2 regions of the Streptomyces sp. NBC_00820 genome follow, and region 2 is predicted to be linked to the other one. Evidence: riboswitches for the same ligand, from Rfam matches in the RefSeq annotation. Region 2 holds a riboswitch; the other holds the start of a gene.
The links. Region 2 has a riboswitch for cobalamin ahead of OIB37_RS24435 (ribonucleoside-diphosphate reductase subunit alpha). Riboswitches for the same ligand answer to the same signal wherever they lie in the genome.

Region 1: it holds a riboswitch for cobalamin, as region 2 does, so the genes downstream of both, OIB37_RS09155 (cobalamin biosynthesis protein) here and OIB37_RS24435 (ribonucleoside-diphosphate reductase subunit alpha) in region 2, are expected to answer to the same signal.

The regions. Positions count from the first base shown of each region.
Region 1 is NZ_CP108882.1:1,987,839-1,995,350, forward strand. Features, by position in the region: gene OIB37_RS09130 (alpha/beta hydrolase) at 1-925, opposite strand, end outside; gene OIB37_RS09135 (class II aldolase/adducin family protein) at 997-1,686, opposite strand; gene OIB37_RS09140 (lysozyme) at 1,926-2,681, shown strand; gene OIB37_RS09145 (inorganic phosphate transporter) at 2,825-4,087, shown strand; gene OIB37_RS09150 (hypothetical protein) at 4,122-4,349, shown strand; cobalamin riboswitch at 4,673-4,793, shown strand; gene OIB37_RS09155 (cobalamin biosynthesis protein) at 4,892-5,836, shown strand; gene OIB37_RS09160 (cobyric acid synthase) at 5,833-7,341, shown strand; gene cobN (cobaltochelatase subunit CobN) at 7,338-7,512, shown strand, end outside.
Region 2 is NZ_CP108882.1:5,373,960-5,381,471, forward strand. Features, by position in the region: gene OIB37_RS24435 (ribonucleoside-diphosphate reductase subunit alpha) at 1-2,166, opposite strand, end outside; cobalamin riboswitch at 2,292-2,429, opposite strand; gene mctP (monocarboxylate uptake permease MctP) at 2,602-4,230, opposite strand; gene OIB37_RS24445 (DUF3311 domain-containing protein) at 4,227-4,505, opposite strand; gene OIB37_RS24450 (GntR family transcriptional regulator) at 4,754-5,518, opposite strand; gene OIB37_RS24455 (extracellular solute-binding protein) at 5,929-7,209, shown strand; gene OIB37_RS24460 (carbohydrate ABC transporter permease) at 7,283-7,512, shown strand, end outside.

The DNA of each region.
Region 1 (7,512 bases), 3.4 Mb from region 2:
CGGGGTCGGTGGTCTCGGTGACCTGGTCGGCGGTCAGTCCGGCACGGCCCTGCGCGGCCCGCACCGCGAGCGGCAGCAGGGGTCCGGGGGTGTGGTGGGCCCGGGCGAGGGCGCGCAGCGTGGCCTCCCAGTCGAGCACCGGCGAGTCGAGGACCAGGCCGGCGATGCGGTCGCGCACGGCGGAGTGCTCGGCGGCGCGCAGGGCCATGGTGGCGCCGGTGGACCAGCCGAGCAGGACGACCCGGCGGGCGCCGTAGCGGACGGCGTAGCGGATCGCCGCGTCGACGTCGCGCCACTCGGTCTCGCCGAGGTGGCTCAGGCCGTCCGGCGGGCGCGGGGCGCCGAGGTCGCCGCGGTAGGCGAGGGCGAGGACGGGCACGTGGCGCTCGTGCAGGAACCGCATGACGTTCATGGCCTGCTCGCGGGTGGTGCCCAGGCCGTGCACCGCGATCACCCAGGTGTCCCGTGCGCCGGGCACGAACCAGGCGGGCAGGGCGCCCAGCTCGCCGGGCACGTCGATGTCGGCGTGGTCGAGGCCGAGGGCGGTGCTCGGGTTGCCGACGTACACGTTCGGGGTGAGCCAGACGTCGTCGCCGGCGGCGAGGGTGCCGTGGGTGACGCGTTCGAGGCGGCGTACGACGGTGTCGGCGGTCTGCCCGGCCGAGGGCGTCACCGGGCCGACGACCGCGTGGGAGCCGTCACCGGCCAGGCCGTAGGTGCCGGGGCGCAGGGAGGCCAGGTGGCGGGTGAGCGTGATCCGGCCGGGCGCCGTCGCGTGCACGGTGAGCCGTGGCTCGGTGGGCAGCGGGCGTCCCGGAGGCGCCTTCAGCGCGGCGGCACTCGCCAGCCGTCCGGCGGCCACGGCCGCCGCCCCGGCGGCCAGCACGGTGGTGAGGGCGGCGGCGGCCGCTTTGGCTGTACGCACCCGTCCAGTGTCGTGGGCGTCACCGGCCCCGGCCAGCGGAGGGGCGGGGCCGGTGCGGGTGCGGGCGGCCGTCACGCCCGCTGGCCGTACCCCTTCAGCCGTCCTGCGACCTCCGACAGCTGGGTCTGCGTCAGGAGGGACGGGCTCAGCCCCGGCACCGAGGACGCGGTGAGCCACAGGCGGCACATCCACTCCAGTTGGGCGGTGTGGTCGTAGGCGCGGCCGAGGGTGGGGGCGTAGGTGATCGTGCCGTGGTTCTGCAGGAGGCAGGCGGAGCGGCCGGCGAGGGCGCGGAGCATGTTCCGGGCCAGTTCGTCGGTGCCGTACGTCGCGTAGGGCGCGACCCGGACGGGGCCGCCGAGGGCTGCGGTCATGTAGTGGATCGCGGGCAGCTCGGTGACGAGGGTGGAGACGGCGGTGGCGTGCACGGCGTGGGTGTGGACGACCGCGCGGGCGTCGGTGGTGCGGTAGACGGCGAGGTGCATGGGCAGTTCGCTGGTCGGTACCAGCGTGCCGAGCAGTTGCCGGCCGTCGAGGTCGACGCCGGTGATGTCCTCGGGGGTCAGCCGGTCGTAGGGCACGCCCGAGGGCGTGACCAGCACGATGTCCCCGACGCGCGCCGAGACGTTGCCGGAGGTGCCGACGACCAGCCCGTCGGCCACGGTCCGCCGGGCCGTCGCGACCAGCTCCTCCCAGACCCGCGCCTCCTCGCCGTCCGCTTCCCTGACTTCCCCGTCCGCGTGCCGCCGCTGTTCAGCCATGCGGCGATCCTGCCAGGCGGCCCGGCCTGCGGGGAGAGGGCCGACCGCCCGATTCGGCCCGCCGGGGCGGACGTACGCCGGCCGCCGCCGAACGGCCGTCCCCGGCGCGGCGGTCGTACCACCGAACGAGCGGACATCGCCGCGAGGCGGCCGTAAATCGGCGGCCCCGGCGACGGCCCGGCGTTCAATGATCCTTCTCGCCCGCTGGACCCCGCTCCGCCGCCACCCCGGGGGGACGCATGGCCCGTGATCGCACACCTTCCCGCAGCCGCGCCGGCGTCCTCGCGGCGGCCACGGCGGCGCTCGCCCTCGCGGGTTCCCAGGCCGTCGCCGCCGGGCCGTCGGCGGCCGTGGCGGGCCTGCCCAGGGGGCACGACGTGTCGTCCCATCAGAAGCACGTCGACTGGGCAGCCGTCCGGTCGCGGGGCGCACGGTTCGTATACGTCAAGGCGACCGAGTCCACGGACTACCGCAACCCGTACTTCGCCCGGCAGTACGGGGGCGCGCGGCGGGCGGGCCTGATCCGGGGCGCGTACCACTTCGCCCTGCCGGACCGGTCCTCCGGCGCACGTCAGGCCGCCTTCTTCGTGCGGCACGGCGGAGCCTGGCGGGCGGACGGGCGGACGCTGCCGCCCGCGCTCGACATCGAGTACAACCCGTACGACGCGCACCACAAGTGCTACGGGCTGAGCCGGACCCGGATGGTGCGCTGGATCCGGTCGTTCAGCGACGAGATCAAGCGGGAGACGGGCCGCCGTCCGGCCATCTACACCACCACCCACTGGTGGAAGGCGTGCACCGGCAACAGCCGCGCCTTCGCCGCGAACCACGCGCTGTGGATCGCCAGTCACGGCACGCCGGACCCCGGATCGCTGCCCGGCGGCTGGCGGCACTGGACCTTCTGGCAGTACGGCATCAAGGGCGGTCTACCGGGTGACCAGAATCTCTTCAACGGGTCCCCCGGCAGGCTGCGGGCCTTCGCGCGCGGCCGTTGACCAAGTGGCGCCTGGGGCGTCGGTCCCGAGCGGAATCCAGACCCCCCGATCCGGACACCACCGAGCCTGCCTCAGTTCACCTTCCGTTCACCCGGGTTGCTTACGGTCCAACAGCCAATGACCTCGAACGATTGCCTGGGTAAATGGAAAACTTCTCGCTGATCCTCGCGATTGTGGTGGTAACCGCACTCGCGTTCGATTTCACGAACGGTTTTCATGACACCGCCAACGCGATGGCCACGACCATCTCGACCGGTGCACTCAAGCCCAAGGTCGCGGTGGCCATGTCCGCCGCCCTCAACCTTGTGGGCGCTTTCCTCTCCGTGGAGGTCGCCAACACGATCTCCAAGGGTCTCGTCGATGAGAACGGCATCCGTCCCGAGGTCATCTTCGCCGCCCTGACCGGCGCGATCCTCTGGAACCTGGTGACCTGGCTGGTGGGGCTGCCCTCCAGTTCCTCCCACGCCCTGATGGGCGGCCTGATCGGCGCCACCGTCGCCTCCGCCGGCTTCGGCGCGGTCCACGGTGACGTCCTCGTCACCAAGGTGCTGCTCCCGGCGGTCGCCGCACCGATCGTGGCCGGCCTCGCCGCCATGCTCTCCACCCGCTTCTCCTACGGCATCGGCAAGAACGCCGACGGCGAGGCCACCCGCAAGGGCTACCGCGCCGGCCAGATAGCCTCCGCCGGCCTGGTCTCCCTGGCCCACGGCACCAACGACGCCCAGAAGACGATGGGCATCATCACCCTCGCGCTGATCGCGGGCGGCACCATCGCCCCCGGCTCGAACCCTCCCACCTGGGTGATCCTCTCCGCCGGCCTGGCCATCGCGCTCGGCACCTACATCGGCGGCTGGCGGATCATCCGCACCATGGGCAAGGGTCTGACCGACCTGGAGCCGCGCCAGGGCTTCGCCGCGCAGACCAGCGCCGCCACGGCCATCCTGGCCTCCTCCCACCTCGGCTTCTCCCTCTCCACCACCCACGTCGTCTCCGGCGCGGTGATGGGCGCGGGTGTCGGCCGCAAGGGCGGCGTGGTCCGCTGGTCCACCGCGACCCGCATGTTCGTCGCCTGGGCGCTGACCCTGCCGGCCGCCGCGCTGGTCGGCGCGGGCGCCGAGTCCGTGACGGACCTCGGCGACTGGGGTACCGCGCTCGTCGCCGTCTTCCTGATCGCCTCCAGCGCCGCGATCTGGAAGTTCTCCCGCCGCGAGGTCGTCGACCACACCAACGTCACCGCCGACGACGCCACCACCGAGCCGATCGGCGCGGTCACCGCCGCCATGGCCGCGGTCGCCCCGCCGCCCACCGGCGCGGTCACCGAGGACCTGGCGATCACCATCCCGGCCCAGGCCATCGCCGAACCGGCCCCCGCGACCCCGGCCATCCCGCCGGCCGCCACGGTCTGACCCCCGCGCCCCGGTAACCGAAGGAAGCATCCTCATGAAGATCGACTGGGCGGCCATCGGCTCCGTCTTCGGCGTCAGCCTCCTGGTGGCCGTCGGCCTGGTGGCCCTGTTCACCCTCGGCATCAACGGCCTGGCCCGCCGCGAGAAGGCCGTCGCGCAGGGCGGCTCGGCGGCGCTCGCGCTGGCCGGCGCCTACGTCTGCTTCGCGGCGTGCGCGGCCGCGGTGGCGTACGGCATCAGCCTGATCGTCGCGAAGCCCTGACCCGACGGTCCTGACTGCGCGCCCTGGCTCGACGGTCCTGACTGCGCGCCCTGGCTCGACGGTCCTGACTGCGCGCCCTGGCTCGGCGGTCCTGACTGCGTGTCCTGACTGCGCGTGCAGACTCGGCCGGTCGCGGCCGGGTCGCCCGGCCGAACGAACGACCCGGCCACTGAACGACCGGCTGAACGGCTCCTCCCGGCATGTGCCGCGGGGAGCCGTTCGCATGTCCCGGTGGCGCTCGGGCGGCCGGGGTGTGGGGCTCAGCACACTCTCCCCCCGCAGGTCAACGGCAGGTTGACGTCGTTCCGGGCGCATGGTGGACTTCCCAGGCCATGTACGGCGGCAGCAGAGGAAGTCCGGTGCGAATCCGGCGCGGTCCCGCCACTGTCACCGGGGTAGGAACCCCCGGGAGCCAGGAACTCTCGCCGCCGGTCTCGTCGAACCAGGGCGTGGACACCCTGAGTGAGGACATACCGCCATGCTCGGCTGCCCGTTGAGGACAAGTACCAGGATCGCCCCTGTGCCCACGGCCGGCTGAGCCGATGGGTGCCGATCGCACTTACGCGTACGGTGCCGCCGCCGGCCTCCTGGGCGACCTGCTCCTCGGCGATCCCCGCCGCGGGCACCCCGTCGCCGCGTTCGGCCGGGCCGCCGGAGCCGTGGAACGCGTGCTGTGGCACGACCACCGCGGCTGGGGCGCGCTGCACACCGCCGTGTGCGCCGGTGGCGCCGTGGCCCTGGGTGCCGTGGCCGAGCGCGCCGTACGCCGCTCCCCCGCCGCCCGCCTCGCGCTGACCGCCGCCGCCGCCTGGTCCGTCGTCGGCGGGACCTCGCTGGCCCGGGAGGCGCGGGCCGTCGGGCGTGCCCTGGAGGCCGGGGACGTGCCGGCCGCCCGCGCCCGGCTGCCGCATCTGTGCGGCCGCGACCCGCAGGCCCTCGACGCCGACGGGATCGCCCGGGCGGTGGTCGAGTCGGTCGCCGAGAACACCTCCGACGCCGTCGTGGGCGCGCTGGTGTGGGGCGCCGTGGCCGGGGTGCCGGGGCTGCTGGGCTTCCGGGCGGTCAACACCCTCGACGCGATGGTGGGCCACAAGTCGCCCCGCCACCGGCGCTACGGCTGGGCCTCCGCCCGCCTCGACGACGTCGCCGGCTGGCCCGGCGCCCGACTGACCGCCGTACTCGCCACGCTCGCCGGACCCGACCCGCGCGGGGCCGCACGGGCCTGGCGGGCCGACGCCCGCCGGCACCCGAGCCCCAACGCCGGGCCCGTCGAGGCCTCGTTCGCGGGCGCCCTCGGCGTGCGGCTCGGTGGAACGCTGGCCTACGGCGGCCGCGTCGAACACCGGCCCGTGCTCAACGGGGCCGCCGGGCGGTCCGTCAGCGTGGCCGACATCGACCGGGCCGTACGGCTCTCCCGCCGCGTCGGCCTGCTCGCGCTCGGCGTCACCGTCGCCGCGCGCACCATCGTGAAGGGACGTGGAAAGTGAACGGTGGTCTCCTCGTCGCCGGCACCACCTCCGACGCCGGCAAGAGCGTCGTGACGGCCGGCATCTGCCGGTGGCTGGTGCGCCAGGGCGTCAAGGTGGCGCCCTTCAAGGCGCAGAACATGTCCCTCAACTCCTTCGTCACCCGCGAGGGCGCGGAGATCGGGCGGGCACAGGCCATGCAGGCCCAGGCGTGCCGCGTCGAGCCGACCGCGCTGATGAACCCCGTGCTGCTCAAGCCCGGTGGTGAACAGAGCAGCCAAGTGGTGCTGCTGGGAAAGCCGGTGGGCGAGATGAGCGCCCGCGGCTACCACGGCGGGCGCCAACAGCGGCTCCTCGGCACGGTGCTGGACTGTCTGGCCGAGTTGCGGGGCACGTATGACGCGGTGATCTGTGAGGGGGCCGGTTCACCCGCCGAGATCAATCTGCGGCGCACCGACATCGTCAACATGGGGATCGCGCGGGGGGCGCGGCTGCCCGTGCTCGTCGTCGGCGACATCGACCGCGGCGGCGTGTTCGCCTCCTTCTTCGGCACGGTCGCCCTGCTCTCGCCCGAGGACCAGGAGCTGGTCGCCGGGTTCCTGGTGAACAAGTTCCGCGGGGACGTCTCGCTGCTGGAGCCCGGCCTGGACATGCTGCACGGGCTCACCGGACGGCACACCTACGGCGTGCTGCCGTTCCGGCACGGCCTCGGCATCGACGAGGAGGACGGCCTCAGGGTCTCCCTGCGCGGCACGGTCCGGGAGTCGACGGTGGCTCCCCCGCACGGCGAGGACGTGCTGCGGGTCGCCGTCTGCGCGATCCCCCTGATGTCCAACTTCACCGACGTGGACGCGCTGGCCGCAGAACCGGGCGTCGTCGTGCGGTTCGTGGACCGGCCCGAGGAACTGGCGGACGCGGACCTGGTGGTGGTCCCCGGCACGCGCGGGACCGTACGGGCGCTGGAGTGGCTGCGCGAGCGCGGCCTGGCGGACGCCCTCGTGCGCAGGGCCGCCGAGGGGCGGCCGGTCCTCGGCGTCTGCGGCGGCTTCCAGCTGCTCGGGGAGCACATCGAGGACGAGGTCGAGTCGCGCGCCGGGTCCGTCCCGGGGCTCGGCGTGCTCCCGGTGCGGGTGCGGTTCGCCCGCGAGAAGACCCTGACCCGGCCGGTGGGCGAGGCCCTCGGCGAGCGGGTCGAGGGGTACGAGATCCATCACGGGGTCGCCGAAGTCCTCGGTGGAGAGCGCTTCTTGGACGGCTGCCGGGTCGGCCGGACCTGGGGCACCCACTGGCACGGTTCGCTGGAGTCGGACGGCTTCCGGCGGGCCTTCCTGCGCGAGGTGGCCGCCGCCGCGGGGCGCCGCTTCGTGCCGGCCCCCGACACCTCGTTCGCCGAGCTGCGCGAGGAGCAGCTGGACCGGCTCGGCGACCTGATCGAACAGCACGCGGACACGGACGCGCTCTGGCGGCTCATCGAGTCGGGCGCGCCGCAAGGACTGCCTTTCATTCCACCGGGAGCGCCCGCATGAGCACAGTGTTGTTGTTGTCGACCGCCGACACCGATCTGCTGGCGGCCAGGGCCTCCGGCGCCGGGTACCGCATCGGCAACCCGACCCGCGTCGACGTCGCCGGCGAGCTGCCCGGACTGGTCGACGGCGCGGACATCGCCGTCGTACGGCTGCTGGGCGGCAAGCGCGCCT
Region 2 (7,512 bases):
CTCCAGGAACAGGTTCAGCGACTGCGCCTGGTCCAGGAACGGGGTACGGGCCGCCGCCATGTCGATCAGGCCGCGCTGCGGGATCTCCCACGCCGTGCGGTACAGCCGCCGTACGTCCTCGGGGATCCAGACGAAGTCCTGCACCGAGCCGCTGGCGTCGCGCAGCGCCTCACGGGTGCGCGCGTCCCACACGCCCAGCTCCTTGAGCTCGCGCACCAGGTACGAGTTGACCTGGAGGAACTCGCCGGACAGCGTCTCGCGCTTGAACAGGTTGGACACCTGCGGCTCGATGCACTCGTACACGCCCGCGATGGACGCGATGGTGGCCGTCGGCGCGATGGCGAGCAGCAGGGAGTTGCGCATGCCGACCGAGGCGATCCGCTCCCGCAGGGCCGCCCAGCGCTCGGGCCAGTTCAGCTCGACGTCGAAGTGGTCGGGGTGCAGCACACCCCGGGCCGTACGGGTCTTCTCCCAGGCCGGCAGCGGGCCGCTGCGCTCGGCCAGGTCGGCGGAGGCCTCGTACGCGGCGAGCATGATGCGCTCGGCGATGCGCGAGGACAGGGCCTTCGCCTCGGCGGAGTCGAAGGGCAGACGCAGCTTGAAGAAGACGTCCTGCAGACCCATGGCACCCAGGCCCACCGGACGCCACTTGGCGTTGGAGCGGCCCGCCTGCTCGGTCGGGTAGAAGTTGATGTCCACGACGCGGTCGAGGAAGGTCACCGCGGTGCGGACCGTCTCGTCCAGCCGCTTCCAGTCGATGTCCCCGTCGACGACGAAGGCGCCCAGGTTCACCGAACCGAGGTTGCAGACCGCCGTCTCGCCGTCGTCCGTGACCTCCAGGATCTCCGTGCAGAGGTTGGAGGAGTGGACGACGTTGCCCGGCTCGGCCGTCTGGTTGGCGGTGCGGTTGGCGGCGTCCTTGAAGGTCATCCAGCCGTTGCCGGTCTGCGCGAGGGTGCGCATCATGCGGCCGTACAGCTCACGGGCCGGCATGGCCTTCTTCGCGAGCCCCGCGGCCTCGGCCTTGCGGTAGGCGGCGTCGAACTCCGCGCCCCACAGGTCGACCAGCTCGGGCACGTCCGCCGGGGAGAACAGCGACCACTGCTCGTCGGCGTTGACCCGGCGCATGAACTCGTCCGGGATCCAGTGCGCGAGGTTCAGGTTGTGCGTACGGCGCGCGTCCTCACCGGTGTTGTCGCGCAGCTCCAGGAACTCCTCGATGTCGGAGTGCCAGGTCTCCAGGTACACCGCGGCCGCGCCCTTGCGCCGGCCGCCCTGGTTCACCGCGGCGACCGAGGCGTCGAGGGTCTTCAGGAACGGCACGATGCCGTTGGAGTGCCCGTTGGTGCCGCGGATCAGCGAACCGCGGCTGCGGATACGGGAGTACGACAGACCGATGCCGCCGGCGTGCTTGGAGAGGCGGGCCACCTGGTGGTAGCGGTCGTAGATGGAGTCCAGCTCGTCCAGCGGGGAGTCGAGCAGGTAGCAGGACGACATCTGGGGATGCCGCGTGCCGGAGTTGAAGAGCGTGGGGGAGGACGGGAGGTAGTCCAGGCGGCTCATCAGGCCGTAGAGCGCGGTGACCTCGTCCACGGAGCGGGCGCTGTCGTCCTCGGCCAGACCGCACGCGACGCGCAGCATGAAGTGCTGGGGGGTCTCGATCACGTGCCGGGTGATCGGGTGGCGCAGCAGGTAGCGGCTGTGCAGCGTGCGCAGGCCGAAGTAGCCGAAGCGGTCGTCGGCGCCCGTGTCGATCAGCGCGTCCAGCCGCTCGGCGTGCAGCCGCACGAACTCGGCGGTGCGGTCGGCGACGAGCCCTTCCCGGTGCCCGACCACGACGGACTCCGTGAAGGAGGTCACCCCCTGCGAGGCGGCCTCGGCGCGGATGGAGAGGGTCAACAGGCGGGCGGCCAGGCGCGAGTACGCGGGGTCCTCGGAGATCAGGCCGGCGGCCGCCTCCGTGGCCAGTTCGCGCAGCTCCGCCTCGTCGGCCCGGGCCGAGCGGCCGCGCAGCGCGGCGGCGGCGACCCGGCCGGGGTCGGCGTCGGGGAGGTCGGCGGTCAGCTCGGTCAGGGTCCGCAGCAGCGCGGCACCCGGACCGTCGGTCTCCACCGGGGCCTCGGTCGCCAAGGTGGCTGAAGCCGGATCGGCAGGCGCGATGGTCACGTGGGGGCTCTCCCTCGCTCGGCACGGGGGCCTGGCGGAGGGCATTGGCAGCACGAGCGCACACGGCGTCGCGTCCACCGGCCCACTCCACGAGGCCCGGACGTCTTGGGGCACCCGGACCGGACGGCCGGGCGCGGCTGTCGACAGGTCCTCGGACTGACCGAGCACACGCCGCCTCAGGGACGGACACGTACAAGTACACCGTTGCGGGACAGTTCCGGATTCGCACCGGATTCCCCTGCGGCGACAGCGATGACGAGCATACATCTAGTGCTGGGCTGCCGTGGCACCACCAGATGTTGTGTCTGCTGTGTGTCGTGCTGGATTCAGAGCGTCAACACGCACGGCAGCGGGCCGCCGTGGGACATGCTCCACGACGGCCCGCTGCGGGGTCATCACGACCGGGTGCGCGGCTCCTGCGAGCCCCTTGTGGGACTAGTGAGCACTCCCCGCAGTGGCCGGGGGAAGCTCCGCCCGGACGCCCGGGTCGCCCGCGTCCGCGGTGTAGTCCTCCGGCCTGGTCTCGTCGACGCCCTCGGGGGCCTTCAGCGCCTTCAGGGCGAAGGTGAGGACCACGGTGACGACCACGTTCAGGACGAACGCCGTGAGGCCGATGTAGCCGATCTCACCGATGCCCGGGATCTCCTTGGCCGAGCCGCCGAAGTGCGCCTGCGTCGGGGAGGCGACCCCGTAGGCGGCGGCCGTGCCGTAGATCATGCCGACCGCCCAGCCGGCCAGCAGCGCCCAGCGGTGGAACCAGCGGGTGAACAGGCCGCCGACCAGGGCCGGGAAGGTCTGCAGGATCCAGATGCCGCCGAGCAGCTGGAAGTTGATGGCGACCGTCTTGTCCATGGTCAGGACGAAGACCAGCGCGCCCACCTTCACCAGCAGGGAGACCAGCTTGGAGACCTTGGTCTCCTGCTCGGGCGTGGCGTCCGGCTTGATGAAGTCCTTGTAGATGTTGCGGGTGAACAGGTTCGCCGCCGCGATCGACATGATCGCCGCCGGCACCAGCGCGCCGATGCCGATCGCCGCGAAGGCCACGCCCGCGAACCAGGACGGGAACATGTCCTCGAACAGCTGCGGGATCGCCAGCTGCCCGTTGGTGACCTTCACCCCGGCCGCGATCGCCATGAAGCCCAGCAGGGCCAGCAGGCCGAGCATGAGGGAGTACAGCGGCAGGATCGTGGTGTTGCGGCGGATCACGTCACGGCTCCTGGACGACAGGGTCGCGGTGATCGAGTGCGGGTACATGAAGAGCGCGAGGGCCGAGCCGAGCGCCAGGGTGGCGTACGTCCACTGGCCCGCCTCCGCCGGCACGAGAGCGCCGCGCGGCTTGCCGGTCGCCGGATTGACCTGGGAGAACGCCTTGTCGGCCTGGGCGAAGATGTCGTGGAACCCGCCGAGCTTGATCGGGATGTAGATGATCGCCACCACGATGACGAGGTAGATCAGGCCGTCCTTGACGAACGCGATCAGCGCGGGCGCGCGCAGTCCCGAGGAGTAGGTGTACGCCGCCAGCACGCCGAAGGCGATGAGCAGCGGCAGGTCCTTCACGAACCAGTTGGTGTTCTCCCCGCCGCCGACGCCCATCACGTCCAGCACCGCCTGGATGCCGACGAGCTGGAGTGCGATGTACGGCATGGTCGCGAGGATGCCGGTGACCGCCACGGCCAGCGACAGGCTCTTGGACCCGAAGCGGCCGCGCACGAAGTCCGAGGTCGTCACGTATCCGTGCTTGTGCGAGACCGACCACAGCCGGGGCAGGAAGGTGAAGATCAGCGGGTAGACCAGGATCGTGTACGGCACCGCGAAGAAGCCCGCCGCGCCCGCCGCGTAGATCGCCGCCGGCACCGCGACGAAGGTGTACGCCGTGTACAGGTCGCCGCCGAGCAGGAACCAGGTGACCCAGGTGCCGAACGACCGGCCGCCCAGGCCCCATTCGTCCAGCGACTGCTCGTTGTCGGACTTGCGCCAGCGCGCAGCCAGGAAGCCCATGACCGTGACGGCCAGGAAGAAGAAGACGAAGACGCCGAGCGCGACGCCGTTGACACCGTCCTTCACTGCGCCGCACCCCCCTTCGCGGCACCGCGGGCGCGCTGGTCACGCTGCCACAGCTGGTACGCGAGCATGGTGAGCGCGGTCGAGATCAGCACCCACAGCATCTGGTACCAGTAGAAGAACGGGATCCCGATGAACGCCGGGTCCGTCTTGGCGAACGAGCCGACCCACAGCATCGCCACGAACGGCGCGACGAGACACAGGGCGATGACGACGCGCACCGGTGTCACCACCGGTGGTGACACCGGTGGTCTGGCTTCTTCGGGTGCTTCGGACATGCGGTGGCTCCGTCCCCTCGCTGATCACACGCGTAATGGGGACGAAATCTAGGTGACGGTGTCGCCGCAGCGGAAGACCTCGTCCGGATATCGGTATGTCGATTTCGCGGGCGCGATGTGGAGACTCCGCGCCGACACCGGATCTGAGGCGGCGTCAGCCGTACTGTGCCGCGCCGGTCGTGCCGTGCCACGCCGGTGCAGCGCGCCGCGCCGGCCTCACCGCGCGGACGTTCTCGGCGCGGACGTTCTCAGTCCAGCGGACGCTTCAGCCGCGCCACGAACTTGTAGCGGTCGCCCCGGTAGACGGACCGCACCCACTCCACCGGCCTGCCCTCGCGGTCCACGGAGTGTCGGGACAGCATCAGCATCGGCAGACCGACGTCGGTGCCGAGCAGGCCCGCCTCGCGCGGGGTGGCCAGGGAGGTCTCGATGGTCTCCTCGGCCTCGGCGAGATGGACGTCGTAGACCTCGGCGAGCGCGGTGTAGAGGGACGTGTACTTGACGAGCGAGCGGCGCAGCGCGGGGAAGCGTTTCGCCGAGAGGTGGGTGGTCTCGATGGCCATCGGCTCGCCGTTGGCCATGCGCAGCCGCTCGATGCGCAGCACGCGTCCGCCGGCGGTGATGTCGAGCAGCTCGGCGAGGCGGTCGTCGGCGGTGACGTAGCCGATGTCGAGCAGCTGCGAGGTCGGCTCCAGGCCCTGGGCGCGCATGTCCTCGGTGTAGGAGGTCAGCTGCAGCGTCTGGGAGACCTTGGGCTTGGCGACGAAGGTGCCCTTGCCCTGGATGCGTTCGAGCCGGCCCTCGACGACGAGTTCCTGCAGGGCCTGGCGGACGGTGGTGCGGGAGGTGTCGAACTCGGCCGCCAGCGTGCGCTCGGGCGGCACCGGTGTGCCCGGCGCCTGCGTCTCCGTCATCTCGAGCAGATGCTTCTTCAGACGGTAGTACTTGGGGACGCGAGCCGTACGGACGGTCACGCCGGCCTCGTTCTCCCCGCTGCTGACGTCGGTGCTCATGCTCTGCCTTCCCGGCTCCGGATGCCGAAAGCGACCGACGTCCCGTCGGTCACGGCTCACATCGTGGCACGGCCGCGTGTGCGGGGGTCCACCCGCACGTTCCGTGATCTCCCCCTGTATACCTCCGCACCCTCAGTTGGTCTAGTCCATCGTCGGACGGGGTGGGAGTGGTCCACCGGAACTGGGCAGTCCGATCTGTCGCTTGCGTTATGAAAGATCCCTGCATATCTCGGTCGCATCACGGACGCCGCGCACCTGCTTGAACACCCTTGACAGGCCTATTGGTCTGGGCCAAGCTCCCCGTGCTGGTCTACACCATTGGTCCAGGTCCCGGCCCCATGGGCGGTACGTGCCACGACGGTCGCCGCGGGGAGCCAGGGGGGTTCGAGGGCATCCCTGAGGAGGGTGGCGTGAAGCGCAGGCTGATAGCCGCGATCGGTATCGCGGGCATGGTCGTCTCCGTCGCGGCGTGCGGCAGTGACAGCAAGGACGGCAAGGCTCAGGGGGCGGACGCCAAGGAGCTGACCGTCTGGCTCACCGTCGACGCCCAGAACAACTGGCCCGACCTGGTGAAGGCCGCCGACGCCGCCGTGCAGAAGAAGCACCCCGGCATCGACATCAAGCACGAGTACTACGGCTGGCCGGACAAGAACACCAAGCTGGACGCCGTCCTCGCCACCGACAAGGCCCCCGACGTCGTCGAGATGGGCAACTCCGAGATGCTGGGCTACATGGTCAAGGGCGCCTTCGCCCCCGTCGACCCGGCACGGTTCACCAACTCCGCCGCCTGGCTGGACGGCCTCAAGACCTCGGTGACGTACGACGGCAAGACCTACGGCGTGCCGTACTACGCCGGCGGCCGCGTCGCCAACTGGCGCAAGGACATCGCCGCTTCGGTCGGCGTCCGCACGCCCCCGAAGACCTACGCCGAGCTGACCGCCGACCTGGACAGGATCCAGAAGAAGGAGGGCGGGAAGTTCAGCGCCTGGTACCAGCCCACCCGTGACTGGTACGCGGGCATGTCCTTCGTCTACGACGCCGGCGGCTCCATCGCCAAGGAGGAGGGCGGCCAGTGGAAGGCCACCCTCTCCTCGCCCGAGTCGGTCAAGGGCCTGACGGAGTTCAAGAACGTCGTCGGCAAGTACATGCACGGCGACAGGACCAAGGACGAGTCCGACCGCTACATCGTCTACGGCCAGGGCAAGTCCGCCATGATCTTCGCCGCCGCCTGGGAGGGCGCCACCGCGGCCGACCCGAAGAACGACAAGACGGGCAAGCTCAAGGACAACCTCGAGAACTTCGTGATGCCCGGGCCGTCCGGCAAGAACATGCCCGTCTTCCTCGGCGGCTCCGACCTCGCCATTCCGGTCAAGTCCAAGGCCCAGGGCGTCGCCGCCGAGTGGATCGACGCCTTCACCGGCACCTCCGGCCAGAAGGGCCTGATGGCCAAGGGCAACCTGCCCAACAACAAGACCGACCTCGCCACCCTCAAGAACGACCCGGCGACCGCCGTGCCCGCCACCGCGGCCGAGTCCAGCTGGTTCGTCCCGATGGCCCCCGGCTGGGGCCAGGTCGAGAAGGCCCAGGTCCTGCAGACCATGCTGCAGAGCATCGGCACCGGAAGGAAGTCGGTCGAGGCCGCCGCGAAGGACGCGGACGCCGCGATCGACAAGGTCATCAACAACAAGTGACCCGGAGCGGGGCCCCGTCCGCCGACGGGGTCCCGCTTCTCGTACGACTCCAGGGACCGCTGAGGAGCGCGCGATGAGTGCCGCAGACACGACCACCCCCGCCAAGGCGCCGCCACCGCGGCAGGCACCACCCCCGCCGGCCGGTTCCCGGCCCCGCGGGAAGCGGCAGCCGGGCCTGACGGCCGCCCCCTGGCTGCTGCTCACCCCGTGTCTGCTGATCCTCGCCCTGGTCATGGGCTATCCCCTGGTCCGCCTGGTCACCCTGTCGTTCCAGACGTTCGGACAGTCCCAGCTCTGGGGCTT